Linked DNA regions of Allocatelliglobosispora scoriae. The protein of the gene in region 2 binds, or shares a complex with, the protein of the main gene of each other region. Links are inferred from orthologs where the notes say so. Each region holds a gene or a part of one and is shown on either strand. Other genes may lie near its edges.

What was found.
Region 1: the proteins of mfd (region 2) and uvrA are in contact, whole or in part, in a crystal structure (PDB 4DFC), measured with the Escherichia coli proteins. The link is inferred for Allocatelliglobosispora scoriae from one-to-one orthologs.

Annotation. Positions count from the first base shown.
Region 1 is NZ_JACHMN010000002.1:1,602,826-1,617,555, forward strand. The notes cover bases 4,929-8,330. They hold uvrA (excinuclease ABC subunit UvrA), read right to left. Parts: upstream 7,979-8,330; coding sequence 5,129-7,978; downstream 4,929-5,128. Other genes in these bases: F4553_RS12935 (Rieske (2Fe-2S) protein), read right to left, coding at 4,929-5,047; rsgA (ribosome small subunit-dependent GTPase A), read right to left, coding at 8,130-8,330. Outside these bases: DNA-binding protein WhiA, read right to left, coding at 1-581; F4553_RS12920 (gluconeogenesis factor YvcK family protein), read right to left, coding at 649-1,593; RNase adapter RapZ, read right to left, coding at 1,597-2,487; excinuclease ABC subunit UvrC, read right to left, coding at 2,545-4,467; more of F4553_RS12935, read right to left, coding at 4,610-4,928; more of rsgA, read right to left, coding at 8,331-9,200; F4553_RS12950 (MBL fold metallo-hydrolase), read left to right, coding at 9,467-10,093; F4553_RS12955 (hypothetical protein), read right to left, coding at 10,148-10,534; F4553_RS12960 (DUF998 domain-containing protein), read right to left, coding at 10,591-11,250; F4553_RS12965 (SMI1/KNR4 family protein), read left to right, coding at 11,376-11,960; F4553_RS42405 (choice-of-anchor D domain-containing protein), read right to left, coding at 12,004-13,173; F4553_RS12975 (ThuA domain-containing protein), read right to left, coding at 13,349-14,730. UniProt on the Escherichia coli protein: The UvrABC repair system catalyzes the recognition and processing of DNA lesions. UvrA is an ATPase and a DNA-binding protein. A damage recognition complex composed of 2 UvrA and 2 UvrB subunits scans DNA for abnormalities.
Region 2 is NZ_JACHMN010000002.1:4,221,349-4,236,839, forward strand. The notes cover bases 4,897-9,059. They hold mfd (transcription-repair coupling factor), read right to left. Parts: upstream 8,667-9,059; coding sequence 5,097-8,666; downstream 4,897-5,096. Other genes in these bases: ppc (phosphoenolpyruvate carboxylase), read right to left, coding at 4,897-4,974; F4553_RS24840 (DUF885 domain-containing protein), read right to left, coding at 8,786-9,059. In the rest of the region: F4553_RS24820 (glycoside hydrolase family 26 protein), read left to right, coding at 1-703; cysC (adenylyl-sulfate kinase), read right to left, coding at 666-2,123; more of ppc, read right to left, coding at 2,197-4,896; more of F4553_RS24840, read right to left, coding at 9,060-10,387; F4553_RS24850 (hypothetical protein), read right to left, coding at 11,159-12,028; F4553_RS24855 (hypothetical protein), read left to right, coding at 12,138-13,259; F4553_RS24860 (GNAT family N-acetyltransferase), read left to right, coding at 13,256-14,221; F4553_RS24870 (NAD(P)H-quinone dehydrogenase), read left to right, coding at 14,844-15,491. UniProt on the Escherichia coli protein: Couples transcription and DNA repair by recognizing RNA polymerase (RNAP) stalled at DNA lesions. Mediates ATP-dependent release of RNAP and its truncated transcript from the DNA, and recruitment of nucleotide excision repair machinery to the damaged site.

The DNA.
Region 1 (14,730 bases), 2.6 Mb from region 2 along the record:
GCGGCGATCGCGTCGCCGTCCTTGACCACGACCCGGTCGACGCCGCGGACCTCGCGGGCCTTCGCCACGATGCCGAGCCGCCGGGCGGCGCCGACCAGCGCGAGCGCCGACTCCGGACCCGGGCAGGTGATCTCCATCGCGGAGGACCGGCCGGGTTCGGTGAGCGAGCCGTGCGCCATGAAGGCACCCCGCCACGCCGCCACCGCACAGCAGATGTTCGCCGAGACGACGTGCGGGGGCAGCCCCCGCACGGGCCGTCCGCGCACGTCGAGCAGGCCGGTCTGGCGTGCGAGCGCCTCGCCGTCCTTCACCACCCGCACGATGTAGTGGCTGCCCTTGCGCAGCCCGCCAGAGGCGAGAATGTGAATCTCACTCTGGTAGCCGTAGAGATCCGCGACCGTGCTGCGCAGGCGCCGTGCGACGGCACCCGTGTCCAGCTCCGCCTCGACCACTACCCGGCCGGAGACGATGTGCAGGCCGCCCGCGAAGCGAAGCAGAGCGGCCATCTCGGACCGCCGGCAACAGGGTTTGGGCACGTCGACCCTGCTCAGCTCGTCTTTGACCGCTGCGGTCATCGCCATTGTGTCGTCACCTCGGGGCCGAAGAGTGTGGATTGCATCATCAGAAAGCAACCAACGAGTCTGATGATTAACGACTGGTGCGCAGGAGTGGCACCAGTGCGGAGCCAAGGGCGGCCGGATCGTGTCGTGCGGTGCCGTCTCCGACGGCGACCGGCGCGAGCGCGAGCCGAGCTCCCAGCGTTTCCGCCGCGGCAGCCACTGGTCGTGGGTCTCCCACGGCAGTGGTGTCCGCTAGAACAATATCCGCCCGAAAATCAGCCAGGTAACGGGTCAAGGCCCCAAGATGGTCGGCAAGCGACAATCCGCCGGTTTCCTGGTCAGGTGCCAAATTAAGGGTGACGAGTTTGCGGGCCTTGCTCGCCACGATCGCGCGGGCCAGCTCGGGCACGAGCAGATGCGGGATGACCGACGTATACCAACTCCCCGGCCCGAAGATCAGCCAGTCGGCCTGGCCGATCACCGAGAGCACCTCGGGGCAGGCGTCGGGTCGGGCCGGGTTCAGCCGGAGATTCTCGATCCGGCCCGGCGAGACCGCGACCTCGTGCTGCCCGACGACCGTGACGGCCTTGTCCGGATGGCGGGGGTCGGCGCCGACCACCTCGGCCTCCAGACTCACCGGTTCGCGTGACATCGGCAGCACCCGGCCCACCGCGCGCAGCATCGCCCCGGCGTGATCGAGGGCCGCGACCGGGTCCCCCAGCTGCTCCATCAGGCCGTGCAGGACGAGGTTGCCGACGGGGTGACCGCTGAGCGGGTCTTCGCCCGTGAAGCGGTGCTGGAAGAGGCGCGCGGATCTGGTGCTCACCGGGTCGTCCCCGGCCAGCGCCGCGAGGGCCTGCCGCAGGTCGCCGGGGGGCAGGGCGCCCCGGTCGACGCGGAGCCGCCCGCTGGAGCCGCCGTTGTCGGCGACCGTGACGACTGCTGTGATCAGCAACGGGTGGTGGTCACTGCGGCGAAGCGCTCGCAGCGAGGCGCTCAGCCCCGTGCCGCCGCCGAAGGCAACGATCTTCACCGGTCACTCCCGTCCCAGATCGCGGTGCTGCGCGTTCGCCACCACCCGCAGGTCACGAAGGCGACGGGCGAGTTCCTCCGCGATCGCCACCGACCGGTGCTTGCCGCCGGTGCAGCCGACGGCGACGGTCAGGTAGCGCTTGCCCTCCCGCTCGAAGCCCGGCGCGGTGGCGTTGACGAGCCTGGCGTAGGTCTCCACGAACGTCGTGGCGCCCCGCTGGCCGAGCACGTAGCGGCTGACCTCGACCTCTCGGCCGGTGTGCTCGCGCAGCTCCGGCACCCAGTAGGGGTTGGGCAGGAAGCGCGCGTCGAGCACGAAGTCGGCATCGGGCGGCAGGCCGTATTTGAAGCCGAACGACAGCACCGTCACCCGCAGGCGCAGGGCGTCCTCACCGGCGAAGAGCTCCTCCACCCGGTGCCGCAGCTGGTTGACGTTGAGGTGGCTGGTGTCGATCAGCACGTCGGCGAGGTCGCGGGCCTCGGCGAGCAGCTCCCGCTCGGCGGCGATGCCGTCGGAGAGGCGGCCGTTGCCCTGCAGCGGGTGCGACCGGCGCACGCTCTCGAAGCGCCGGATCAGCACGTCGTCGTCGGCGTCGACGAAGACCACCCGCGGACTGAAGCCCCGGTCCTTGAGCGCCTTGATCGCACCGGCCAGGTCGGTCGAGAAGGCGCGCGAGCGCACGTCGAGCACCATCGCCGTGTGCCGGGCCGCCCCGCCGGCCTCCGCCGCGAGCTCGGCCATCGGCACCATCAGCGCCTGCGGCAGGTTGTCCACGACATAGAAGCCGACATTTTCCAGTGCTCTGGCCACCGTGGACCGACCGCCGCCGGAGACGCCGGTCACGATCACGAGGTCGGCCTGGGCCCGCTTGTCTGAAGCCTCTGGCTGCTGCAACCCATCCCCCTTGATCATCAACCGGAGCCCACCCCGCTCACGGAAGAGATCCTGAGTCTAGGCCGCACCGCTCGCAGCCGGGTCGTCGCCCCGCAGCGCCGCGACAACCGCCTCAGCGGTACGCGGGCCGACGCCCGGCACCGTCGCGATCTCCTCGGCGGAGGCGAGGGCGAGCTTCTTCAGCGAACCGAACTGGCGCAGCAGGGCCTTGCGCCGTGCCTCGCCCAGCCCCGGGATGTCATCCAGTGTGGAGGCGATCATCCGCTTGGACCGGCGCTCCCGGTGAAACGTGATCGCGAACCGGTGCGCCTCGTCGCGGCAGCGTTGCAGCAGGTAGAGCCCCTCCGAGGTGCGGGGCAGGATCACCGGCATCGGCTCGTCCGGCTGCCACACCTCCTCGAGCCGCTTGGCGAGCCCGCAGACCGAGACATCGACGATGCCGAGCTCCGCCATGACGGCGGCAGCGGCGTTGACCTGCGGCTGTCCACCGTCGACGATGACCAGCTGCGGCGGGTAGGCGAACTTCTTCGGCTTCTCCCCGAGAGTCGCATCCGGCTCGAAGTCGCGGGCCTCGAGATAGGCGCGGAACCGGCGGCGGATCACCTCGGAGATCGCCGAGACGTCGTCGGTGGCGCCCTTGATGATGAAGCGGCGGTACTCCGACTTGCGGGCGAGGCCGTCCTCGAAGACGACCATGCTGGCGACGACGTCGGTGCCCTGGATCTGCGAGATGTCGAAGCACTCGATCCGCAGCGGTGCCGACGGCAGGAAGAGCGCGTCCGCGATCTCCTCCAGCGCCTTGCTGCGGGCGGTCAGGTCGCTCGCCCGGCGCAGCTTGTGCTGGGTGAGGGCCTGCGACGCGTTGCGGGCGACCGACTCCATCAGGGTCTTCTTATCGCCGCGCTGCGGCACCCGCAGCGAGACCCGGGAGCCGCGCCGCTCGGCGAGCCAGTCGGCAAGCGCGTCGGCATCGTCGGGGAGCACCGGCACGAGCACCTCGCGCGGCAGGTCGGGGCTGGTCGCGGCACCGGTGTCGGCCTCGGTCTCCGCGCCGTAGATCTGGGAGCAGAACTGATGCACCAGGTCGGCGGTGGTGACGTGCTCGGTCTTCTCCACCACCCAGCCGCGCTGGCCCCGGATCCGGCCGCCCCGGACGTGGAAGACCTGCACGGCGGCCTCCAGGTCGTCCTCGGCGAAGGCGACCACGTCGGCATCGGTGCCGTCGCCGAGCACCACGGCCTGCTTCTCCAGTGCCTTGCGAGCGGCGGCGAGGTCGTCGCGCAGCCGGGCGGCCCGCTCGAACTCCAGCTCGTCGGAGGCGGCGAGCATCTCCTTCTCCAGGCGGCGCAGCAGCTTGTCGGTGCCGCCGGCCATGAACTCGCAGAACTCGTCGACGATCGCCCGGTGCTCCTGCGCGCTGACCCGGCCCACGCAGGGCGCGGAGCACTTGCCGATATAACCCAGCAGGCAGGGGCGGCCGATCTGGCCGGCCCGCTTGAAGACGCCGGTGCTGCAGGTGCGTGACGGGAAGACCCGCAGCAGCAGGTCGAGGGTGTCGCGGATGGCCCACGCGTGCGAATAGGGCCCGAAGTAGCGCACGCCCTTGCGCTTGGCCCCCCGCATCACCTGGAGGCGGGGGTATTCCTCGTCGAGGGTGACCGCGAGATAGGGGTAGGACTTGTCGTCGCGGTAGCGCACGTTGAAGCGCGGATCGAACTCCTTGATCCACGCATACTCCAGCTGGAGGGCCTCGACCTCGGTGTGCACCGTGACCCAGTCCACACTGGACGCCGTGGTGACCATCTGCTGGGTGCGGGCGTGCAGCGTCCAGGTGTCGGCGAAGTAGGAGTTGAGGCGCTGCCGCAGGCTCTTGGCCTTGCCGACATAGATCACCCGCCCGGTCGGGTCCCGGAAGCGATAGACACCGGGAGACTCCGGGATGGTGCCGGAGGCGGGACGGTAAACGGACGGGTCGGCCACGCTGCCACATTAACCGCACCCCCCGACACGCTGCCGCACTCCCCGCGCGGGGTGCGCGCGCACGATCGCGCTGTTTCCCGGAAGGAAGGCCTACCCGAGGTGCGGGAGGAGCCTGCTTCCGGGAAACAGCGCGATCGTGAGATCACGCCACCGAGATGCTGTCGCCGTCGATCTTCAGGGCGACCACAGGGAGCGGCTGAGTCGCCGGGGGGCTCTTGACCGAGCCGTCGACGATCGAGAAGGCGCTGTTGTGACAGGTGCACATGATCGAGTCGCCGGTGATCTTCGCGACCGGGCAGGACTGGTGCGTGCAGACGGAGCTGAAACCCTTGAAGGTGCCCTCCGTCGGCTGGGTGATGACGACACCCTCGTCAGCGAAGATCTTGCCACCGCCGACCGGGATGTCGGCCTTCTTGGCGAGCGGGCCCGTCGCCTGGCCCGCGGGCGGGTTGCTGCTGGTCGGCGTCGGCGTCGCGTCATCGCCGCAGGCGGCGAGCAGGGCGGCCGCGCCGACCGCCCCCACGCTGCCGAAGATCACTCGACGGCTGGCGGTAGGGGCAGGGGTGACGTGCTCGGTCACTGGCTTCTCCTCCGGTACGGTTTAGTTGAACATTCCAGGACACGCTAGCCAGTGAATGTCACAGCCCGCTGTGAGTTTGCCCTACTTCTTCTTGGCGAGCAGCGGCTTGAGGAATTGGCCGGTGTAGCTCGCCTTGACCTTGACGATCTGCTCCGGGGTGCCCTCGGCGACGACCATGCCGCCCCGGTGGCCGCCCTCGGGGCCCATGTCGATGACCCAGTCGGAGCTCTTGATGACATCCAGGTTGTGCTCGATGACGAGCACCGTGTTGCCCTTGTCGACCAGGCCCTGGAGCAGCAGGAGCAGCTTGCGGATGTCCTCGAAGTGCAGGCCGGTCGTCGGCTCGTCCAGGACGTAGATCGTCCGCCCGGTGGAGCGCTTCTGCAGCTCGGCGGCGAGCTTGACGCGCTGCGCCTCGCCGCCGGAGAGGGTCGGCGCGGGCTGGCCGAGCCGCACATAGCCGAGACCCACATCGACCAGGGTCTTGAGGTGCCGGTGGATCGCCGGGATCGCCTCGAAGAACGTGGCGCCCTCCTCGATCGGCATCTCCAGCACCTCGGCGATCGTCTTGCCCTTGTAGTGCACCTCCAGCGTCTCGCGGTTGTAGCGGGCACCCTTGCACACCTCGCACGGGACGTAGACGTCGGGCAGGAAGTTCATCTCGATCTTGATCGTGCCGTCGCCGCCGCAGTTCTCGCAGCGTCCGCCCTTGACGTTGAAGGAGAACCGGCCGGGACCGTAGCCTCGGACCTTGGCCTCCGTCGTCTCCGCGAAGAGCTTGCGGACGTTGTCGAAGACACCGGTGTAGGTCGCCGGGTTGGAGCGCGGGGTCCGCCCGATCGGGGACTGATCCACGCCGACCACCTTGTCGACGTGCTCCAGGCCCGCGACCCGGGTGTGCCGGCCGGGCACCATCCGGGCGCCGTTGATCTGGTTGGCGAGCACCGCGTGCAGGATGTCGTTGACCAGCGTCGACTTGCCCGAGCCGGAGACGCCGGTGACCGAGATGAGCTGGCCGAGCGGGAAGTCGACGGTCACGTTCTTCAGGTTGTGCTCGCGGGCGCCGACGACCGTGATCTTGCGCTCCTTGACCTGCGGTCGCCGCTGCGCCGGGATCGGGATCGACTGCCGACCGGAGAGGAACGCCCCGGTCACCGACTCCTTGTTCTTCAGCAGGTCTGCGTAACTGCCGCTGTGCACGATCTTGCCGCCGTGCTCGCCCGCGCCGGGACCGATGTCGACGATCCAGTCGGCGGTGCGGATCGTGTCCTCGTCGTGCTCGACCACGATCAGCGTGTTGCCGAGGCCGCGCAGGCGGACCAGGGTCTCGATCAGGCGGTGGTTGTCGCGCTGGTGCAGGCCGATCGACGGCTCGTCGAGGACGTAGAGCACGCCGACGAGACCGGAGCCGATCTGGGTGGCGAGCCGGATGCGCTGCGCCTCGCCACCGGAGAGGCTCCCCGACGGCCGGTCCAGCGACAGGTAGTCGAGGCCCACGTCGAGCAGGAACCGCAGCCGGGCGTTGATCTCCTTGAGCACCCGCTCGGCGATCATCTTCTGCCGGGTGTTGAGCTCCATCTCGCCCAGCATGTCGGCGGCCTCGCCGATCGAGAGGGCGCAGACCTCGGCGATGTTCTTCCCGCCGAGGGTGACCGCGAGGACCTCGGGCTTGAGCCGGGTGCCACCGCAGGTGGTGCAGGGCACCTCCCGCATGTAGCCCTCATACTTCTCGCGGCTCCACTCGCTCTCGGTGTCGGAGTGGCGCCGCTCCAGCCACGGCACGACGCCCTCGTAGCCCGCGTAGTAGGAGCGCTCGCGACCGTACTTGTTGCGGTAGACGACGTGGACCTGCTTGTCGACGCCGTGCATGACCATCTTGTGCACCTTGGCCGGCAGCGCCCGCCACGGGGTGTCGAGGTCGAAGCCGTTCTCCCCCGCCAGCGCCTCCAGAACCTGCTGGAAATACTCGAAGGTGTGGCCGCTGGCCCACGGGGCGATCGCGCCGGTGCGGATCGTCTTCTCCGGGTCGGGCACGAGCAGCTCCGGGTCGACCTCCTTCTTCGTCCCGAGACCGGTGCACTCGGGGCAGGCGCCGTAGGGCGCGTTGAAGGAGAAGACCCGGGGTTCGAGATCCTCGATCGCGAGCGGGTGGTCGTTGGGGCAGGCGAGCCGCTCGGAGAACTTGCGCTCGCGATGCTCGTCGTCCTCGGGCAGGTCGACGAAGTCGAGCACGACGATCCCGGCGGCGAGACCCAGCGCGGTCTCGACCGAGTCGGTGAGGCGCTGCTTCGCCGACTCCTTCACCGCGAGCCGGTCGACGACCACCTCGATCGTGTGCTTCTCCTGCTTCTTCAGCTTGGGGATGTCGGTCAGCGCGTAGACCACGCCGTCGACCCGGGCCCGTGCGTAGCCCTTGGACTGCAGCTCGGCGAAGAGGTCGACGTATTCACCCTTGCGGCCGCGGATGACCGGGGCCAGGATCTGGAACCGGACCCCCTCCTCCATCTCCAGCACCCGGTCGACGATCTGCTGCGGCGTCTGCCGCGTGATCGCCTCGCCGCAGGTGGGGCAGTGCGGCTCACCGGCGCGGGCGAAGAGCAGCCGCAGGTAGTCGTAGACCTCGGTGATCGTGCCCACCGTCGAGCGCGGGTTGCGCGAGGTCGACTTCTGGTCGATCGAGACCGCCGGGGAGAGGCCCTCGATGAAGTCGACGTCGGGCTTGTCCATCTGCCCGAGGAACTGCCGGGCATAGCTGGAGAGCGACTCGACGTAGCGCCGCTGCCCCTCCGCGAAGATCGTGTCGAAGGCAAGGCTGGACTTGCCCGAGCCGGAGAGGCCGGTGAAGACGATGAGGGCGTCGCGCGGCAGCTCCAGGCTGACATCCCGCAGGTTGTGCTCGCGGGCACCCCTGATGATCAAACGGTCAGCCACGTTGAAACTCTCCTAGATCGGACATGCGGATGCAGCGCTGAGAACAGCGTTCCGACACTAACCGGGGGCTACGACAAAAGCGTTCTCGTGAGCAACGAGGTGACCTTGCCATCGACGTCGCCCGGTGACGTCCAACCGTATCCGAGCCGTGTTACGGGCGACTCGTGCCCCTGCTGTGCTGGGTGAGGCGCTTCCAGCGCTCCTTCTCCTCGGCCCGCGTCCGCACGTCCTTGCGCCGGGCCTCGAAGGCGAGTTCCTTCTGCAGCCGCTGCCAGCTCTCCCAGCGGCGCGGTGCCAGGTCACCGTCGGCGAGCGCCGCCCGCACGGCGCAGCCCGGCTCCCCCTCGTGAGCACAATCACTGAACCGGCACAGGTCGATGAGGTCGACGACGTCCTCGAAGGCCTTGTCGAGGCCGTCGGAGCCGTCGAGCAGACCGACGCCACGCACGCCGGGAGTGTCCAGGACGGCACCGCCGCCCGGGATCGGAATCAACGCCCGATAGGTGGTCGTGTGTCGGCCTTTGCCGTCGACCCGGCGTACCCCCTGGGTGGTCATGACCGTGGCGCCCGCCAGGGCGTTGACCAGCGTCGACTTGCCCGCGCCGGAGCGACCGAGCAGGCCCAGCGTGCGGCCGTGCGCGATGAGCGGCCGGAGCTTGTCGAGGCCGACCCCCTGGTCGGCACTGACGATGACCACCTCGACGCCGGGTGCGATCGCGCGCACCGACTCGGCGACCGCCTCGGGGTCGGTGGAGACGTCCGACTTGGTGAGAACCACGATCGGCACCGCGCCGGACTCCCAGCCCAGGGCGAGGAAGCGCTCGATGCGACCGAGGTCCGGACCCGAGTCCATCGGCTCGACCACGGCGGCGACGTCGATGTTGGCGGCGAGCACCTGGCCGGAGGAGTCCTTGTCCGAGGTGCGCCGGACGATCACCGTGCGCCGGGGCAGCACGACCTCCAGCGTGGTGCGGTCATCGGGCCACCGGCGCACGATCACCCAGTCACCCGCGCACGGCAGGCGCACGGGATCGGCCGAGGCCGCCCGCAGCACGCTGCCCGCGAGGCTCGCGCGATCGACGCCGGTCTCGGTCAGCACGGTGCACACGCCACGATCAGCGCGCAGCACTCGCCCAGGCCGGTGGTCGGGGTCCGCGAGCAGCAGGGGGTACGCCGAGGCGAGCGCCTCGTCCCAGCCGAGCGACGACAAAAGCGTGGTCATGCACCGTTTCCTTAGTAGTGGTTACCGAGCAGTGTGGGCCAGGTCGGCAACTTCCGCCATGAGATTTCCTCGCACTGGTGTGCGGATAACCGCTTGACACCTGGTGTTACTCCGCCGATGGCACGATCGGCGCGGCCGGATCGAAGCACGCCCGTCACTTCTTGGTGGCCGGCAGGGCGCACGCCGCCGCCGTGTGCGCCCGCTGCAGACCTGGCGACGAGCAACACGGCCAGGCGCCGATTGACGGACGCTCTAAGCTCTCCAGCGTGACTCTGCACGCGACCGCGGTCCTGCCCGATCTCGAGATCACCACGCTGGAGGTCGGCGACTTCGGCAACGACGCCTACCTGCTGCGCTGTCGCCACACCGGTGAGCAGCTCCTCATCGACGCGGCGGCCGACGCGAAGGCCCTCACCTCGCTGATCGGCGACGGCGGGCTCGCCTCGGTCGTCACGACCCACGGGCACGCCGACCACTGGAAGGCCCTGGCGGAGATCGTGGCCTCGACCGGCGCGACGGCCTACGCGCACCCGGCCGACGCCGGCTCGCTGCCCGTGCCGACGCAGCCGCTCGTCGACGGGGACACCGTGACGGTCGGCTCCAGCTCGCTGGAGGTGATCCACCTGGTCGGGCACACGCCGGGGTCGATCGCGCTGCTCTACCGGGACCCCGAGGGCCCGCCGCAGATCTTCACCGGCGACAGCCTCTTCCCCGGCGGGGTCGGCAACACGCGGGGCAACGCGGCGAACTTCACCAGCCTGCTCAACGACGTGATCGGCAAGATCTTCGACCGGCTGCCGGACTCGACGATCGTCCACCCCGGACACGGGCTCCCGACGACGCTGGGAGCGGAGCGCCCGTCCCTGCCCGAGTGGCGCGAGCGCGGCTGGTGACCGCCGGTCTTGCATGTAGACCTTGAATCGTTTGTGCTGCCCTGGCAGCAGTAATCATTCAAGATCTGCCACGGGAACGACCACGATCTGGTGGTCGTCCTCGTAGATGACGCGGCCCGGGTCGTCGGAGCGGAGCACCACGCACGCCACTCCGTGTGCGGTCAGGATCTCCAGATAGCCGTCGACCCGCTCGACCAGGTGCTGGGCCGAGACCTTGAACCAGGCAGCCGCACCCGGGTGCAGTTCCCGGTCGTAGACGGTGGCGTCCACGGTCGCCGGATCGGGGTAGGCCGCGTCGTACCAGTCGTTGTTGAGCCGCCGGAACCGCTCCTGCTCCTCGATCAGCCGACCCTGCTTCGCAAGGCCGTTGACCAGGCCGAAGACGCCGACGTTGCGACCCCGATCGTCGACCTCGGGGCTCTGGAACCGGATGTAGCGCACAGCCGACCGTAACAGCGGTGCCGGGTCGGTCACCCCGACCCGGCACCGGGCTCACGCTAGTTCGCGGGCCGAACGAGCCGGACGAGGCTTGCGGCGATCCAGCCCCAGGCGATGACGACGCCGAGGAACAGCGTCAGCGCACCCGCCGTGCCGCCGCTGAACGCCCAGCCCAGCCCCAGCGCGAAGAGCACGCCGCAGACCCGGCCGCCGACGGCCCAGGCCCGCTCGCCACGGACCGTGAACCGCCGGGCCAGCACGAAGCAGAGCGCGATCATCGAGAAGAAGGAGAGGCTGCCACCGAGGTTGTGCAGCATCGCCTCGCTGCTCATCGTCGTCGGGACACCGGCCGGTGTGCCGATCGGGAAGCCGTCGGCCGCGTCCATCCGGAAGACACCGGCGATGAGCATCCCGAGGCCGATGACGGCGAGCAGGATCGGTCCCCAGGTCCCGGCCTTACCGCCGCGCAGCACCCGACGGGCGCCGACCGCACCGGCCACGGTGAGCGCCCCGGTGGTCAGGAAGCTCATGGTCTGGATCCAGCCGAGGTCACCGTTGGCGAGCATGCTGACCGGGTGCCGGGTCAGGTCGTAGGCCTCGCGGGTGAAGGTCTGCGCCAGCGCCACCACCGTGAAGATCGGCGCGGCGGCCGCGCCTGCGAGCAGCAGCGGACGAGTCGAGACCGTGGTGCGGCCGGTGGCGTGAGCAAGGGTGGTCATGGTGGTTCCCTTCGCGGATTCGCGGGTGGCCGTGCGGCCTGTCATCAAGGCAGCGAACGGCCGAGCCGCGAATCGACAAGATCGCCGGACGAAATTTCATGGACGGCAGCCCTAGAGTCGGCACCATGACCGAGTCGGCCGAGCAGCTTGCCGCCATCCAGGACGCCTACGCGGTGTGGCGTCGCCGGCACCGGCGGCGTTCCAGCGGGGAACCGGTGTCGGCGACGCAGATCGCCGAGGCGGAGGCCGTCCTCGGCCTCACGCTCCCGACCGGCTACGTCGCGTTCCTGACCACCTTCGGCGTCGGCGGTCCGAACGATCTGATCACGCCCCGCGCGGCCGTGGCCGACAGCCAAGGGGATGCGGGCGGCTGGGCGCACGTCCGGCGGCCCTTCACGATCGTCAACGGCAAGTGCCCGATGCCCGACCCCGAGGACGCGAGCGTCGTCGATGGCGCGATCCCCGTCAATATCGGCGGCTGCGACTTCCACACCGTGCTCGCGGTGACCGGCGACCTCGCCGGGACGGTGTGGACCAACGACTACAACAACGTCGACGAGGACAGCTACTTCGTCTGGGCACCGGCCCGGCTGGTCACGGGCGAGCGGCAGTCCGAGCCGGTGGAGTTCCTGACCTGGATGCGGCACCGGACCGAGCGGGCCGCCGAGTACGCCGCCCGTCGCCCGTGGTGGCGCCGCCGGTTCGACTGAGGGTGTGCCGCACCGGCGAGCGGAACGGCACACCCCGACTCGGTTACGCGAAGACGCCCAGTGCCTGGAGCTCCGAGAGCTGCCCGGCCGGCTGGCCGGTGTTGCCGGTGATGGTGATCCGCACATACCGAGCCGTCGTGCCGCCCGGCAGCGGGATCACGACGTAGTTCCCCGCCCCCGTCCCGAAGAGGTAGGAAGCCGACCCGACGATCGTCGAGTAGCCGCCGCCGGTGCTGCCGAGCACCGACAGCGTCTGGTTGCGGCTCACCCACGCCGGGGGCACCCGGAGCACGATCGAGGAGAGCTTCGCGTTCGCGCCGAGGTCCACGGTGATCGACTGCGGGAAGGCGTTGTTGCTGCTCTCCCAGTAGGTGTTGAGGTCGGTGTCGACCGCCTTGGCGGGCGTGTGCCCGGCGACGCTGGTGCCGGTCGCGGGCTTGCCGAGCGCCAGGTTGGTCGTGCCGGGCGCGACACCGAGGCCGGTGAGCGCGAACGTGACCGTCGGATTGGTGGCGTTGCTGCTCACGACGACCGACCCGGCCTTGGACCCGGCCGAGCCCGGGGTGAAGACGACGCTGATGAAGCAGTTGTAGCCGCCCGGGAGGGTCGTCCCGCAGTTGGAGGTGCCGACGGAGTACCCGGCCCCGGTGGCGCTGATCGACGAGATCGTCGCGGGGTTGCTGCCGGTGTTGCCGAGGTAGACCTGCCGGATCACGCTGGAGCCGACGACGGTGTCCGGGAAGAGGGTGCTGGCAGGGGAACCGACGAGCGTGGGCGGGGTCGGGTTGACCCCGGTGCCGGAGAGGTTGACGACGAGGGTCGGGTTGTTGGCGTTGCTGTTGACCGTGATCGCGCCGGTCTTGGGACCGACCGAGGTCGGCTGGAACGCGATCGTCACCTGGCAGGTGGCACCGGCGGCGAGGGTGCTGCCGCAGTTGACCGACCGGGTGAACTGGCCGGTGACGGTGATCGAGCTGATGGTGGCGGTCGCGGTGCCCTCGTTGGTGATGTTGACCGAGATCTGCGGCCCGGTGGTGTTGACGAGCTGGTTGCCGAGCGACACCGCGAAGGGCGACGCGGTGAGTTCGGCCGCGACGAGCCCGCCGGCCGAGGCGGGAGCGGTGAGGAACGCCGATCCGGTCGCCGCGAGGAGTGCGGCGAGGATGAAGCGGGTGGTGACCGCGTAGGGACGGTTACGCCGATCTGGGGACACGAAGGTCTCCTCATCTCAGTGGTGTGGCTGCCGGAGGGACGGCCGGGCAGCCTGGACGAACCCCAATCTGCTCAACATATCGAGGCATGTCAATCTAAAGTCCGGATGGTGACGGGGCATGGCAGCGCGAAGGGCGCGCCACCGAGATGACGCGCCCTTCGCTACCCGATGACCGTTAGACGAAGACCCCCATGACCTGGAAGTCCGACAGCTGCGCGGCGGGCCAGCCGGTGTTGGCCGTGAAGGTCAACCGGACGTAGCGCGCCACGGTGCCCGGCGGCAGCGGGATGACGATCGTGTTCGCCGACCCGGTGCCGAAGGCGTAGCCGGTGGCACCCACCACCGAGGTGTAGCTACTGTTGTTGGTGCTGCCCAGCACCTGCACCGTCTGGCTGCGGCTGCCCCACGCGGGCGGCAGCTTCAGCACGAGCGACGAGAGCGAGGCGTTGGCGCCCAGGTCGACGGTGATCGACTGGGGGAACGCGTTGTTCGGGCTCTCCCAGTAGGTGTTGGCGTCGGAGTCGACCGTGTTGCCCGGGACGTAGGTCTGGACGTACCCGGCGGTGGTGGGCTTGTTGAGCGCCAGGTTGGTGGCGCCGACGGCGACGCCGAGCCCGGTCAGCGACGCGCTGAGCACGGGGTTGGTGGCGTTGCTGTTGACGGTCACCGTGCCGCTCTTCGACCCGGCCGAGGTCGGCGCGAAGACGACGTTGACGAAGCAGTTGCCGCCCCCGGCGAGCGAGGTGCCGCAGCTGTGCGAGCTGACCGAGAATCCGGTGCCCGACGCGGTGATCGACGAGATCGCCGCCGCCACGCTGCCGCCGTTGGAGACGTAGATCTGCCGGGTCACGTTCGCACCGACGTTGGTGTCCGGGAAGGTGATGCTCGGCGGCGAGAACGACAGCGTCGCCGGGGTCGGGTTGATGCCCGTTCCGGTGAGGTTGACGACGAGCGCCGGGTTGGTCGCGTTGCTGTTGACCGTGAACGAGCCGGTCTTGGCCCCGGTCGAGGTCGGCGTGAAGGTGACGCTGACCTGGCAGGTGGCGCCCGCCGCGATCGTCGAACCGCAGTTGTGGGACTGGGCGAAGTTGCCCGCCACGACCACGCCGGAGACCGCCGCCGGCCCGTTGCCGGTGTTGGTGATGTTGACCGAGACCTGCGGGCTGGTGGTGTTGACCAGCTGGTTGCCGAAGGCGAGGCTCACCGGCGACGCGCTGAGCGTCGCGGTGGTCGGCCCGCCCCCGCCGAAGATCTGCAGCTCACCGATCTGGCCCGCGGGCCAGCCGGTGTTGCCGGTGATCTGCACCCGCAGGTAGCGGACGCTGGTCGCGGTGAAGGTGGCGGTCGCGGTGTTGCCGGTCGCCGGGTCGAAGACATACCCCGCCGACGCCTTCAGCGTCGTGAAGTTGCTGCCGTCGGTGCTTCCCAGGACCGAGAGCGTCTGGGTACGCGTGGCCCAGCTCGACGGCGGCGGCAGCTTGAGCGTCACCGAGCTGACCGACTTCGCCGAGCCCAGGTCCGCCTGGAGCCACTGCGGGAAGGCGTTGTTGTTCGACT
Region 2 (15,491 bases):
CGAGATCGCCCGCGGCCGGGCCGACGCCTACCTCGCCCGGCTCGCCGCGCACATCCGCGCCAACTACACCGACCAGTTCTTCTTCACGATGTACCACGAGCCCGAGGACAACGTGGTCGCCCGGGTGGGCTCGGGGATGACGGCGAAGGACTTCGCCAGGGCGTTCCGCCACGTGGTGCTGGAGCTGCGGGCGAAGGGCGTGACCAACATGGTCACCGCGATCTGCTACATGGCGTACGTCCCGTGGAACACGCAGCCCTGGTTCGAGGACCTCTACCCCGGTGACGACGTCGTCGACTGGGTCGCCTGGGACGCCTACGCCTACTCCGACCCGGGTTACGGTCACGGCGACTTCGCCGAGATGATGAACCGCAAGGCGGCGAGCCGGCCGTCCTGGCCGGGCTTCTACAACTGGGCGGCGAAGAGCTTCCCCGACAAGCCGCTCATGGTGGCCGAGTGGGGTGTCTGGTTCTCCCAGCGCAACCCCACGCACCAGGCGACCTTCTTCGACTCGGTCGGCAAGCAGATGGAGCTCTTCCCCCGGGTGAAGGCGATGATGTATTTCGACACGCCGTCCCAGCAGCAGGGGCGTGACTCCCGGGTCGCGGCGACCAGCGGCGGGCTGCGGGCCTACCGCAAGCTGGGCCGGTCGCCGGTCTTCCAGGTCATGCCGGCAGCCAACCGCCGTGGATCAAGCTATTGAGCACGACCTTGACGCCGTCGTCGATGGTCCCGGTCGAGGTGTCGATGCGAAGCTCCGCATCGGTCGGCACCTCGTAGGGATCGTCGATGCCGGTCATCCCGGTGATCAGACCGGCCCGGGCCTTGGCGTAGAGACCCTTGCGGTCCCGCGCCTCGCAGACCTCCAGCGGGGTCGAGACGTGGACCAGCAGGAAGTCGGCACCGGCGGACCGAGCCATGGCCCGCGCGGTCGCCCGGGCCCCCGCGTACGGCGCGATCGGGCAGCAGATCGCGATCCCGCCATGCCGGCCGACCTCGGCGGCGACCCAGCCGATCCGGCGGATGTTGAGATCCCGGTCGGCCTTGCTGAAGGTCAGCCCGGCCGAGAGCTCGCGGCGCACCACGTCGCCGTCGAGGAGCGTGACGGAGCGGGTGCCCGACTCGCGGATCTCGTCGGCGACCGCGTGGGCGATCGTCGACTTGCCGGAGCCGGACAGGCCCGTGAAGAAGACGACCAGACCCCGGTGGCGGCGCGACGGGCGAGCCCGGGCCAGCTCGCGGGCGACGGCGGGCGGCGTGTGCCACTCCGGCAGCGTCACCCCGTCGTCGAGCATGTCGTTGATCTCGTCGCTGGTGAGCGGATCGCGCTGGAAGCGGTCCGGCACGTCGTCGCGCCAGCGCCACTGCCCGTCGCGAGCGTCGTAGGCGAACTCCCGCGACACGATCACCCGGGGTCCGCCGCCGGTCAGCATGTCGCCGGCCGCCAGCAGGTGGGTGACGCCGTAGGCAGCCGCGACCCGGGAGCGCAGCAGCGCGTCATGGATCTCGTTGCCGCGGTGCGGCAGCGGCACCGCCACGATCGTCGCGCCGTTGAGCCGGTCGTTAGCCGCCAGGATGCAGCGGATCAGCGCCTCCGGCGCCAGCCCGTCGGGTCCGGCCGTGCCCACCGGGATCAACACCACCGCATCGGCGGCGAGGCTGCGGGCAGCCTGAACCACCTGCGCGATCTGCGGCCGGTGCATGACCCGATCGGCGAAGAACCCGACGACCCGGTCACCGCCGAGCGACCCGCGGACATCGGCGGCCGGTCGGTGCAGCCGGGCGAAGGGCGGCCGGCCGCCGTCACCGGTCCGCCGGACCGGCCCCGCGATGCCGACGCGGCCCTCCCGGACCGGCCAGCGCTCGGTCACGGTGACCGTGGCGAGCGGCGCGCCCTCGGGGTCGGTCAGGATCAGCTCGGCGTGCTCGGCGAGCCCGGACGGGACGGTCAGCGTCACCGGCACCGACCACGTGGTGCCGTCGGCGAGCTTGCCCGTCCGCGACATCGAGGACAGATCGGACTGGCCGAGGAATCCCGTCAGCGGTGCTAGAGCACCCGCCAACAGCAACTCCAGGTCGGCCAGTTCAACGGCGCTCGGCGTATGCGTCGGCACCTCTGTCATCGGGCTTCCTTCCTCCCCAGGCTGAGAAGCCCCAAGTCTCGCATGCGTAGGGAAGCCCGACCATCAACCGCTCTTAGCCAGTGTTGCGCATCCCGGCTGCGATTCCGTTGACAGTGGTGAGCAGGGCTCGCTCCAATGTCGGGTCCGTGCTCGGCTGCCGCCGGGTGCCGGGTGCCGTCGTGTTGGAGTGGCGCAGGCCGCCGTGGTCCCGATACTGGCGGAGCAGCGCGACCTGCAGGTGGTGCAGCGGCTCCAGGTAGCTGTCCCGAACGCCGAGGGTCCGCTGCAACTGCGGCTGCGCCTCGAGCAGTCCCTCCTCGCCGGTGATCGCGAGGAGCTCGGTGACGGTCAACGCGTACTCCTCCTCGATCTTGCCGAAGATCGGCTGGAGGTGCTCGGGGACCAGGGTGTGCACGTAGCCCCGGGCGATCGTGAGGTCGGTCTTCGCCAGCATCATGCCCACGTTGGAGAGGAACGTGCGGAAGAAGTGCCAGCGCTCGTGCGCGTCCTTCAGCGTGTCGGTGAGACCCGCCTCGCGAGCAGCACGCAGTCCGGAACCGACGCCATACCACCCCGGGACGATCTGGCGGGACTGCGTCCAGCCGAAGACCCACGGGATGGCCCGCAGGCCGCCGAGCCCGGCGTCGGAGTCGGGGCGCTTCGCCGGGCGGGACCCGATGTTGAGCGCACCGAGCAGCTCGGTCGGGGTGGCGGCCCAGAAATACTCCGGGAGCTGCGGGTCCTCGACCAGCTCGCGATAGGAGGCGAAGGCGGCGCTGGAGACCGAATTCATCGCCGAGTCCCAGCGGGCCAGGTCGTCGGCGGGCTGGCGCGGCGCGGTGTGCAGCAGCGTCGACTGCAGCACGGCGGCGACCGTCAGCTCCAGGTTCTCCCGGGCCAGGGCCGGCAGCGTGTACTTGTCGGAGATGACCTCGCCCTGCTCGGTCACCTTGATCGCGCCGTCGAGCGTGCCGTAGGGCTGGGCCAGGATCGCCTCGTGGGTGGGGCCGCCGCCGCGGCCGACGGTGCCGCCGCGGCCGTGGAAGAGCCGCAGCCGGACGCCGTGGCGCGCCGCGACATCGCGGAGCTGGCGCTGAGCCTTGTGGATGGCCCACTGGCTGGTGGTGATGCCGGCTTCCTTGTTGGAGTCGGAGTAGCCGAGCATGACCTCCTGCACGTCGCCGCGCGCACGCACGATCGCCCGGTAGGTCGGCAGGCTCAGCAGCTCGTCGAGGATCGCGCCACCGGCGTCGAGCTCGCCGACCGTCTCCAGCAGCGGGACCAGGCCGATCCGGGCCCGCGGGGTGTGCGGGTCGACGAGACCCGCCTCGCGGGCGAGCACGGCGGCGGCGAGCACATCGTCGACGCCCCGGGTCATCGAGATGATGTAGGACTCGATCACGTCGGCGCCGAAGCGCTCCTGCGCCTCACGGATCGTGGTGAAGACATCGAACGTCTTGCGAGCCGCCTCGGTGAGCGGCGTGTCCAGGTGCGACAGCGGCCGACGGCTCGCCAGCTCGCGGGTGAGCAGCTCGGTGCGCTCGTCGCGGTTGAGGGTGGCGTAGCTGTTGACCTCGCCGACCCTCGCGTAGAGCTGGGCCAGGCAGGCGTGGTGCGCGTCGGCGTGCTCGCGGACATCCATCGTCGCCAGGTGCAGGCCGAAGGCGCTGACGGTCCGGATGATCGTGGCGAGGGTCCCCATCGCGGTGAGCTGTCCGGCGTTGCGGGCCAGCGAGGCGCGGATCAGCTCCAGGTCGGCGACGAGGTCCGACGCGCCCAGGTAGTCGCGCCCCGGCACGTGCGGGGTGCCCTTCGCCAGGCGCTCGCGGGTGTTGGCGAGTTTCGCCTTGATGCAGCGCGCCTTCAACCGGTAGGGCTCCTCGGCATTGACCCGGCGGAACCGGGGCGCCACCTCGGGCAGCGCATCGAGGTCCTTGGCGAGGCTGGCGGAGAGGTCGAGGGAGACGTTGCGCATCCGCCGCGAGACGCTGATCTGGTTGATCAGCTCCTCCAGCGCCGCCTCGGTGGCCCGGATGCCGTGCTCGTGCTGGATGAGCAGCACGTCACGGGTGACCGCGGGCGTGACGTAGGGGTTGCCGTCGCGGTCGCCGCCGATCCAGGTGCCGAAGCTGAGCGGCTTGGCGCCCGGAGCGGTCTCGACGCCGAGCGACTTGAGCGTGTCGGCGAGATCGTCGAGCACCCTCGGCGCCGCGTCGGCGTAGAGGTCGCGCAGGTAGTAGACCGCGTTGCGGGCCTCATCGGTCGGGTCCGGCCGGTCCAGCCGCAGCTCGTCGGTCTGCCAGAGCAGGTCGAGCAGCTCGGCGAGGCGGCGGTCGGCCTTGTCGGTGCCGGGCGCGGCGCCGTAGAGCACCGCCTCGGCGGCCTCCCGGTCCAGCTCGTCGGCGACCGAGCGCAGCTTGGTGAGGATCGACCGGCGGGCGGCCTCGGTCGGGTGCGCCGTGAAGACCGGACGGATCGCCAGGCGGCGCGCCGCGGCGGCGATCTCGTTGGGCGCGACGCCCTTGTCGGCGATGAGCCGCCCGGCGCGGTCCAGCCAGCCGCCGACCTGCGCCCGCTGGCGTCGCAGCTCGCGGGCCCGGTGCACCTGCTCGATGACGTTGGCGAGGTGGAAATAGGTGGAGAAGGCCCGGGCCAGCTTCGTGCCGGTGGAGACATCCAGACCGGCGAGCTTGGCCGCCGCGCTCTCGGGGTCGGTGCGGACTAGGGCCCGGACCTCCTCGACGAGATCGAGCAGCCCGCGACCCTCCTGACGCACCAGGGTCTGTCCGAGCAGGCCACCGAGCCGACGGATGTCGGCACGGAGCGCGGTGTCGCGCTCTGCTGAGTCCACCTCAGACTGGTCAATATCGGTCACAGCGGACACCTCTCACAGTGCTGAGGACGGCGCTGTCCGGGGGCTGCGCCAACTATATCGAACCAGCCTGGGCCTTCAGATCGCTTGAGTGACGTCACTCACCCCAGAATGTCTTTGATCGTTTGGGCGCACCAGTCGAGCAGCGCCTGGTCGCGCAGCGGCTCGCCGCCGATGCGACGGGTCATCGGGTGCGGGATGCTCACCTGCGAGGACGCGGGCTTGTAGACCGCGTCGGGGTGGTAGCGCTTGAGGCGCATCTGCCGGGAGTCGGGCAGCACGAGCGGCGAGAAGCGGATGTGCTTGCCCTGCAGGCCCACCTCGGAGAGGCCGTAGTCCTTGGCGACCAGCCGGAACCGGGCCACCGAGACGAGGTTGACCACCTCGGCCGGCGGCTCGCCGTAGCGGTCGGTGAGCTCGGCGACGACCGCGTCGAGCTCCTCGTGGGTACGTGCGGAGGCGAGCTTGCGGTACATCTCCAGCCGCAGCCGCTCCACCTCGACGTAGGTGACCGGAAGGTGCGCGTCGACCGGGAGATCGATCTTGACCTCGACCGCCTCCGCCTCGTCCGCGTCGTCAGCCGGGTTGTTCTTGAACGCCCGAACCGCATCCCCGACCATCCGGACATAGAGATCGAAACCGACGCCCTCGATGTGGCCGGACTGCTCACCGCCGAGCAGGTTGCCCGCGCCCCGGATCTCCAGGTCCTTCATCGCGACATACATGCCCGCGCCGAGCTCGGTGTGCTGGGCGATCGTCGCCAGCCGCTCGTGGGCGTGCTCGGTGAGCGGCTTCTCCGGCGGGTAGAGGAAGTAGGCGTACGCCCGCTCGCGACCACGGCCGACCCGGCCCCGGATCTGGTGCAGTTGGGAGAGACCGAGCAGGTCGGCGCGCTCCAGGATCAGCGTGTTGGCGTTGGGGATGTCGATGCCCGACTCGATGATCGTGGTCGCGACGAGGACGTCGAACTCCTTCTCCCAGAAGCCGACCATCACCTTCTCCAGCGCGTCCTCGCCCATCTGCCCGTGCGCGGTGACGATCCGGGCCTCGGGGACGAGCTGCCGCAGCCGCTGCGCCGTCCGGTCGATCGACTCGACCCGGTTGTGCAGGTAGAAGACCTGACCGTCGCGGAGCAGCTCGCGGTGGATCGCGGCGGCGACGGTCTTGTCGTCGTAAGCGCCGACGTACGTCAGGACGGGGTGCCGCTCCTCCGGCGGGGTCGCGATCGTCGACATCTCCCGGATGCCGGTGATCGCCATCTCCAGGGTGCGCGGGATCGGCGTCGCCGACATCGTCAGCACGTCGACGTTGGTCCGCAGCGACTTCAGGTGCTCCTTGTGCTCGACACCGAAACGCTGCTCCTCGTCGACGATGACGAGACCGAGCTGCTTGAACCGGGTCGCCTGCTGGAGCAGCCGGTGGGTGCCGATGACGATGTCGGCGGTGCCCTCACCCGCCATCTCGATCGTGCGGGCCGCCTCGCTCGGCGTCTGGAAGCGGGAGAGCTGCTTGATCTGGACGGGGAACTGCGCCATCCGCTCCGAGAACGTGTTGAAGTGCTGCTGCGCCAGGAGCGTCGTCGGCACCAGGATCGCCACCTGCTTGCCGTCCTGCACCGCCTTGAACGCCGCCCGCACCGCGATCTCGGTCTTGCCGTATCCGACGTCGCCGCAGATCAGGCGGTCCATCGGCATGGGCTTCTCCATGTCCTCCTTGACCTCCTCGATCGCGGAGAGCTGATCGGGCGTCTCGGTGAACGGGAAGGCGTCCTCCAGCTCGCGCTGCCACGGCGTGTCCGGCCCGAAGGCGTGACCCTTCGCCGACGTACGCGCGGCGTAGAGCTGGATGAGCTGCGCGGCGATCTCCCGGACCGCCTTGCGCGCCCGCGCCTTCGCCTTGGACCACTCCGAGCCGCCCATCTTGTGCAGCGTGGGCGCCTCGCCGCCGACATAGCGGGAGAGCTGGTCGAGCGCATCCGTCGGCACGAAGAGCCGATCGCCGGGCTGCCCGCGCTTGGAGGCGGCATATTCGATCACGATGTACTCGCGGTCCGCGCCGTTGACCTTGCGCTGGACCAGCTCGACATAGCGGCCGATGCCGTGCTGCTCGTGCACCACGAAGTCGCCCGCCCGCAGCTCCAGCGGATCGATCGTGTTGCGCCGCCGCGACGGCATCTTGCGCATGTCCTTGGTCGAGGTGCCCCGGCCGCCGGAGATGTCGTCGCCGGTGATCACCGCGAGCTTCACCTCGGGGTCGACGAGCCCGCCGAGCAGGGAACCCGTCGTCACGACGAGGCTGCCGGGGGTGAAGACCGGCTCATCGGTGAGGGTCGCGCCGATCCCCGCGTCGCGCAGCACCTCCGCCGAACGCTGCGCCGGGCCGTGTCCGGCGAAGACGAGCGCCACCCGCCAGCCCTCGCTCAGCCAGCCCCGCAGATCGGCGATGAGCTTCTCGGTGTCGCCGTGGTAGAGCGGAGCGGCCTGCGCACCGAGCGTCAGCACCGTCGAGTCCTCGTCGATCGGTCCGACATCGATCGGGTCCAGCCACGGCGTGTCGTCAGCCTTCGCCGAGGGGGCGTCCAGGCCGAACGGGGAGACCGTCCACCAGGACTGGCCGCGGTTGAGCGCCGAGGTCCTGACCTCCGCGAGGGTCTTGAAGGACGCGCTGCCGACATCGACCGGGGCCTTGCCCCCGACGGCGGCAGCGGCCCAACTCGCCTGGAGGAACTCCTCGCTGGTGCGGACCAGGTCGTGCGCCCGGGTGCGGATGCGCTCCGGGTCGCAGAGCAGCACGATCGTGTCCTTGGGCAGGCACTCGACGAGCAGCTGCATGCTGTTGGGGCCGGCGAGCGTCGGCGCGAGCGACTCCATGCCCTCGACCGGGATGCCCTCGACCAGCTTGTCGAGGATCTCGGCGATCTCCGGGTGGTCGGCGAGCACCTCCGCCGCGCGGGCCCGGACGGCCGGGGTGAGCAGCAGCTCCCGGCACGGCGGGGCATAGACGGAGTCGGCCGCGGCGATGGTGCGCTGGTCGGCGACGGCGAAGGAGCGGATCTCCTCGACCTCGTCGCCCCAGAACTCCACCCGCAGCGGGTGCTCCTCGGTCGGGGGGAAGACATCGAGCAGGCCGCCGCGGACCGCGAACTCGCCACGCTTGGTCACGAGGTCGACCCGGGCGTAGGCGAGGTCGACGAGGTCGTGCGCCACCCGCTCCAGCGGCGCGGTCTGCCCCGGGCGCAGCTCCACCGGGGTCAGGTCGCCGAGCCCCACGAGCTGCGGCTGCAGCAGGCTGCGCACCGGCGCGACGACGACTCGTAGCGGCCCGCGCTCGCCCGGGTGGGCCAGCCGCCGGAGCACCGCGAGCCGCTTGCCGACCGTGTCGGAGCGGGGGGAGAGGCGCTCGTGCGGCAGCGTCTCCCAGCTCGGATAGGCCGCGACCACGCCCGGGTCGAGCAGCATGCCGAGGGTGTCGGCGAGATCGTCGGCCTCCCGGCTCGTCGCCGTCACCGCCAGCACCGTCCGCTCGCTCGCGGCGACCGCCGCGAGGAAGGGCCGCAGGCTGGGCGGCGCCGTCACGTCCAGGTTGTCGCCTGCGAATCGACGGGTACGCGTGAGCGCCGGATCCGCCAACGCCGCATCGAGCAGACCGCTGAGCCGCACCGTAACCCCCACATGATCGCCTGAAGAGCACACGCCGAACACCCCCGAACCGGAACCGGTGGGGGCTGTGTTTCGACGACGTGTGTCGACTCCAATCTAACCCCGGGCTGTGACAGACCCGGTCGGATGGGTCAGATGCCGAGCAGAGTGCGCAGGTGGCGAGGGCTGGGGGAGCCCTGGGCGAGCATCGCGTCGTGCCACTGCCGCAGGCTGACCCCGGCCGGCCGGGAGCGCCCGATCGACGAGACCTCGGCCCAGCCGACGAAGTATGTCGAGAGCTGCGTCGAGGTGAGCAGCGACCGGCGCCACTTGCCCGCAGCCTCGCCGCGCTCCTGGAAGCCCCGCCCGACGAGCATGTCCATCGCCTCGTCCTCGCTGAGGTTCTCGCAGTGCACGAGCTGGTCGAGGATGGCGTTGATCGTCATCCGGAGCTGCATCTTGAGCTGGTGCAACCGCACCGGCAGGCCGCCGAAGCCGTGGTCGGCCATGATCTCCTCGGCGTAGACCGCCCAGCCCTCGACGAAGACCCCGGAGAAGCCGAGCGCCCGCACCCTGGTGGATCCCCGGTAGCGACGGCCGTGCGCGAGCTGCAGGAAGTGACCCGGCATCGCCTCGTGAACCGTCAGGTTGCGGATCATGTGGTTGTTGTACTCGCGGTAGTAGGACTCGACGAGCTCCGCCGACCAGCCGGCCGGCGTCGGTGAGATCGAGTAGAAGGTCGGCACGTCGGCCGTCTCCAGCGGTCCCGGCGCCGAGCAGTAGGCACCGGCGACACCGCGGGCGAACTCGGGCATCTCCTCGATCACGCACGGGTCGTCGACGAGCGAGACCAGGTCGTTGCGGCGGACGAACTCCGTCGTCTCGGCGAGCGTGGTCTCGGCGAGCGCCACGATCGTGGCGTCGTCGGGGTGCTCGGCCGAGAGGCTCGCGAGCGCGGTGCGGACCGTCTCATCGGTGGGCGGGCCGCCGATCAGCGCGGCCGATGCGTCGCGGATCTCGGCCATCACGCGGGCGAGATTGGCCTCGGCCCGATCCAGGACGGCCGCCGCCGAGAGCTCCGTGTCGAGGGTGTGCCAGAGGCGGGCCTCCCAGAGCTTGCGGCCCAGGCGCGGGTCGCGGCCACCGGTCTGCTCCCGCAGCCAGCCCGAGAAGTCGGTGAGCGCGGCGGCGGCCCGATCGACGGCGGGCTGCACGCTGCCGGTCATGCTCGGCTCCTGCGCCAGCAGCCCCGGCACCTGCTCGCGCAGCAGCGCGGCGGCGCCCTCGAACTGGCCGACGGCCGTCTCCAGGTGGATCTCGGGGCAGTCGCGCAGCACCTCGCGGGCGGTGGCGAGGGCGTCGGGGATCGCCGAGACCCGGTGATAGAGGCTGTCCAGGCGCACCGCAGCCGGGGCGAAGGGCCGGGCGAGCAGCTCGTAGAGGAAGGGGCCCGGGTTGTGGGCCAGCGGGTTCCACTCGTGCTCGCGGACCTCGGTCAGCTCGAAGATGCTCCGGTCGACGATGCCGCTGAGGATCTCGTGGTCGACCCGGTCGGCGAGCTCCAGGGCGTCGGCGTCCACCTGAGACAGAGCCAGCGCGGCGTCGCGCAGCATCCCCACGTCGGACGAGACGCCCTCGGCGGAGAAGTCGGGCAGCCGATCGTCGAAGCGGTGGTCACCCGCATCGAGGGCGCGGCCCGGGTCGCTCTCCAGGATGGCATCGGCGATCATCTCAGCCAGCGGCGCGAACTCCATGGGGAGACCCTACCCGTCGGCACCGACAGCCGGTCCCTCAGCGCTCCGCGCGACGGCCGGCCCGCTCCGCCTTTTCCTGGGCCTTCACCCGTTCCCAGACCTCGAGGATCTGGTCCATGTCGTCGGTGGCGTGCTCGGGTCCGCCGAAGATGTGCGGGTTGCGGCGGATCATCTTCGCGACGTAGTCCCCGGCGACGTCGTCGATGGTGAACCGCTCGTCCCCCGGCAGCTCCTCGGCCATGCGGGCGTGGATGAGTACCTGGAGCAGCACGTCACCGAGCTCCTCGCGGAGCGCCTCATGATCGTCGGTCTCGATCGCCTCCACCGCCTCGCGGGCCTCCTCCAGCATGAAGCGGGCGAGGCTGCGATGGGTCTGCGCGGCACGCCAGGGGTCCGCGCTCAGCCGCTCGGTCACCGCCACGGCATCGAGCAGGCGGGCTCCCGGGGGGTCCCAGGAGCCGTACATGAGCTCCATCTCGGCGAGCGAGGGCTCGCGCGCCAGGCGCATGCCCAGCTCCCGGGCGAGCCGCTCGTCCCCGGTCGGTCCGGCGAGCCAGATCACGGTCTGCCCGGCCGTCGCGAGCAGGGCATCAGCACTGGGTACGGGCAGGATCGTCACCTCGGCACCGGCGATGCGCAGCGCGGTGGTCTGATCGCTCTCCTGAGCCGCCAGGACCGGATGAGCGCGGCAGGCGTCCCAGGCTTCGGCGGAGAGCAGCCCGGCGGGGAGCCGGGGTGAGGTGACGAGCAGGACGATCCGTCGGGTCATGCCTACGCGGCGGGTGCTTCGGTGCTCGCGACCGCGGGTGCATTGGAGACGGCACCGATCGGGGCCAGCATGACCTGGATCTTCGTCTGCGCCTGAAGCTGCTGGAGCTGGATCTGAAGGTCCTGGGCGGCGCCCGTGTAGCGCGGGCTCACCGACGACTTGGCCTCGTCGAGCGCCGTGACCAGCAGGTCGCGCACCCCGACGGCCGAGCCCATCGCCTCCTGGGTGAAGTTGCCCTGGAGCGTCTCGAAGGAGGGCTTGACGGTGCCGGGCTGCACCTGGAGGTTGTCGTAGGCCTCGTGCTGGTCAGCCTCGCTGGGCGCGGTCGACTTGGCCGTGGTGGCGAGGGCGTTCAGCGTCGTGCTGTACTCCGCGAAGAGCTTCACCAGGTCCGCGTCGGCGGGCAGGTTGTTCTGCGCTGCCGCGGTCGCCGTGTCGGCGGGCGGGACGGTGATGTTGTGCGACTTGGCGTAGATGTTGCCCGCATCCCGGACGACGAGCATGCGGATCACGGTCTGGCGCAGGTCGCCGAAGTTCTTGAGGGTCGTCGCCTGCTGGTCGGCGACTGCCTTGTCGACCTGGGCGGCGGCGTCCTCGGGCTTGATCTGACCGGCCTTGACGGCCTGATCGGTCTGGGTCTTCGCCTGCACCCGGATCTGGGCGACCAGCTTGGCGTCGAAGTCGTTGATGAGGTTGTCGACGTAGGTGTCGGTGTACTTCTCCGACCCGACATAGGCGGCGATCCCTGGCGTGGACCGGCAGGCGCTCAGCCCGGTGAGCGCCAACGCCGAGATGGCGACGACGGAGACGAGACGGCGACGCGACAGCACGGCATCCTCCAGGTGGTCATGAGACTCGGGCCACTGTCTCATGTTCCCGATCTCAGGGACATCTCGGGGGCGGATGGGTACCCATGACGGCGTGTCGCAGTGCAGAATCTCCGAGCAAGAACCCCTTGCCTGCTGCTGAAGATCACAGGACGTGACTGACGTGACCACCTCGACATTGCCGCGCACCGTCGCCGATTGGAAGACGCTGGCGCTGGCGGGCCCCAACGACGACCAGCGCCCGACCATGCTCAAGGTCGTCTACCGGTTCTGGTTGGTCGCCCTGGCGTTGAAGCTGATCGGGTCGACCTGGGACATGTCGTGGCACTTCAAGTGGCTCCGTGACGATCTGGCACCCCCGCACGACGTCAACACGGTGGGCACCGTCATCGCGGTCGCGCTCGTGATCTATCAGGTCCGTACGGGCCTGGGCCTGGACAAGATCAGCAAGTGGCTGCTGATCTGGGGTACCGGCACCTTCCTCATCGCGCTCCCGATCGACGTCCTCAACCACAAGATCAACGGGCTGGACATCACCGCCTGGAGCGGCAGCCACTCGCTGCTCTACACCGGCACGGCGCTGATGATTCTCGGCGTGGCGAGAAGTTGGCACATCACCACCCCGCCCGGCCGGGGCCGGACGATCGTCTCCATCGTGCTCTGGGGCTTCTTCCTGGAGAACGTGCTCTTCCCCAACCAGCACCAGGAGTACGGCGTGCTCTCCTTCGCCGCCTGGCTGCGCGGCGAGCCCTATGCCGAGCCGATCCTGCTGAAGTTCGCCGCCGACCAGCTCGGCCGCCCCGTCGACGACATCGCCGTACACGGCTTCGCGCTGCCGGTCGCCGACTGGGTCTACCCCGCGTGGATCGTCGGCGCCGCGCTGCTCTCCCTCGTCGCGGCCCGCAAGTTCGTCGGCTTCCGCTGGACCGCCACGGCGATCGCGGTCGGCTACGTCGCCTACCGGTGCCTCGCCTGGGAGCTGCTCACCCTCGCCCACTTCCCGCCGTCGGCCGTGCCGTTCGCGCTGATCGCCGGTGCCGTCGTCATCGACCTGGCGTTCCTGCTGAGCGCAGACGGGATCTCCGGCATCGCCGCCGCGGTGGGCGGAGCGGCCGGTGCGTCGGCCGCCTTCGCGGGCGCGCTGTGGCTGCAGGGCCGCTACCTGGAGGCGCCGCCGTCGACGTGGGCCGCGATCCCGATCGCCGGTGTCGTGCTCGCGATCGGCTGGGTGCTGGTGGAGAAATACGCTGGACAGCGCCGTTCTAATGAAGCGTGACCGACACACTGTCTGCAGACACGCTGCCTGAGGGGTGGAGCCTCCGCCACCCCACCCTGGACGACGTTCCAGCGATCCTGGCCGTCGCCCACGCGAGCGACATCGCCGCCGTCGGCGCGCCCGACTTCTCGACCGAGGACGTGCTGGAGGCCCTCACCGGTCCGTATGTCGATCCGGCTAAGGACAGCTGGGTGGCGCTCGATCCGGACGGCGCGATCGTCGCGTGGGCGTTCATCGAGAACGGCGCCGGGGGACCCCGCGAGTTCGTGGAGGTCTATGTCGACCCCGCCCGTGGCGCTGCGGCTCGGCGTACCCTGCTGATGCTCGCCCTGGCCCGGGTGCCGCAGCGCGCGGCGGAGCTCGGCCACCCGCGGATCACCGCGCGGGCGGGTGCGATCCCGACCGAGACGGAGTACATCGCGCTGCTGAAGGAGGTGGGTTTCACCTTCATCAAGCGGTACGCCAGGATGCTGATCGAGCTGCCCGTGTCGCTCCCGCAGGAGCTGCCCGAGGGCGTGGAGATCCGCACCATCACCCGCGACGACCTGCCGGTCTTCCACCGGGTCTTCGACACCGCGTTCCGCGACACGCCGGATTACCAGCCCGCGCCCCTGGACGTGTTCCTGCAGCGCTACGTCGACTCGGCCGAGGTCCGCTGGGACGAGTGGTTCCTCGCCACGGTCGACGGCGAGCCGGCCGGTGTCCTGCAATCATCGGACCAGGCGCTCGACCAGAACGAGGGCTGGGTCAAGCACCTGGCCGTGCTGAAGGAGCACCGTCGGCGCGGTGTCGGGCAGGCCCTGCTGGCGCGCGCCTTCGGCGTCTACGCGAGCAAGGGCCGCACCCTGGCCGGCCTCGGTGTCGACCTCGCCAATCCGACCGAGGCGGTCCGGCTCTACCACGCCGTCGGCATGCACGCGAAGTACGAAGCCGACATCTTCGAGCTGCCCGCCGAGGACTGATCGTCAGGCCGGATCCGGGTCCTGGGTCGGATCCGGAACCGGGTCCGTGATCGGATCGGCTCCGGTCGGCTCGGGCGGCAGGCCTCCGCTGCTGGTGGGGCGGGCGCGCAGCGCGGTGACGTAGTCGTCGGGTGCGCCCGCCTTCGCCGCGGCACTGGCTATCTCGTTCAGGTACCACGAGGTCGGCATGCCGCCCTCGTAACCGTCGAAGATGTAGACCCAGGCGGTGACCTCACCGTCGAGGGTGGCGACGCGGACGGTGAGCTTGCGGTACGCGCCCGCGTCCACACCCTCCACCTCGTCCAGGCCGGTCTCGTCCCACGGGTGGACGTCATAGAGGGACACGAAGACGCGGTCGCCCTCTGACTCGACAATGGTGGTGACCGCACCTTCCCAGCCGAAACCTTCTTCGCCTGCGAACGTGAGTCGCCACCCTTCCAGCCAGCCAACGCCGATCATGGGAGAGTGTGGGCAGTAGGCTCGCATCCGAGCGGGATCGAGGTTTGAGCCGTACGCAGCGTAATGACGCACGGCGATGACGATAGTCGGTGTGCGGCGTACGAGAGAATACGGCGTGGCGTGTCGCGTCTGGAGTGACGATGGTGCAAGTGGGGGAAATGCCGTGAACCGGATTGTGATCATCGGTGGTGGACCGGCCGGATACGAAGCCGCGCTCGTCGCCGCACAGCTCGACGCCGATGTCACCGTGGTCGAGAACGACGGTGCCGGCGGTGCCTGCGTGCTGCACGACTGCGTGCCGTCGAAGACCTTCATCGCCAGCTCGGACGTGGTGACGGGCTACCGGGACACCGAGGATTTCGGCGTACACTCGGATGGTCTTGAAGCGATCACCGTGGATGCGTCGGCGGTGCACGGTCGCGTGAAGCGACTCGCGCTCGCTCAATCCACGGACATCCATAACAAGTTGATAAAAGCTGGTGTGACGGTCGTCCGCGGCAGCGCGAGATTGGGCGAGGACACCCTCGGCCACTCCCACCGCGTGAAGATCAAGCCGCAAAGTGGTGACGCTGAGTATTCGGTCGACGCCTCAACGGTCTTGATAGCCACCGGGGCGACGCCGCGACAGCTCCCCGACGCCGTCCCGGACGGCGAGCGCATCCTCACCTGGCGACAGGTGTACGACCTGCCCACACTCCCTGCGCACCTCGTCGTCGTCGGCTCCGGCGTCACCGGCGCGGAGTTCGCCTCGGCCTATCTCGCGATGGGCGTCCGCGTCACGCTCGTCTCCAGCCGCGACCGGGTCATGCCG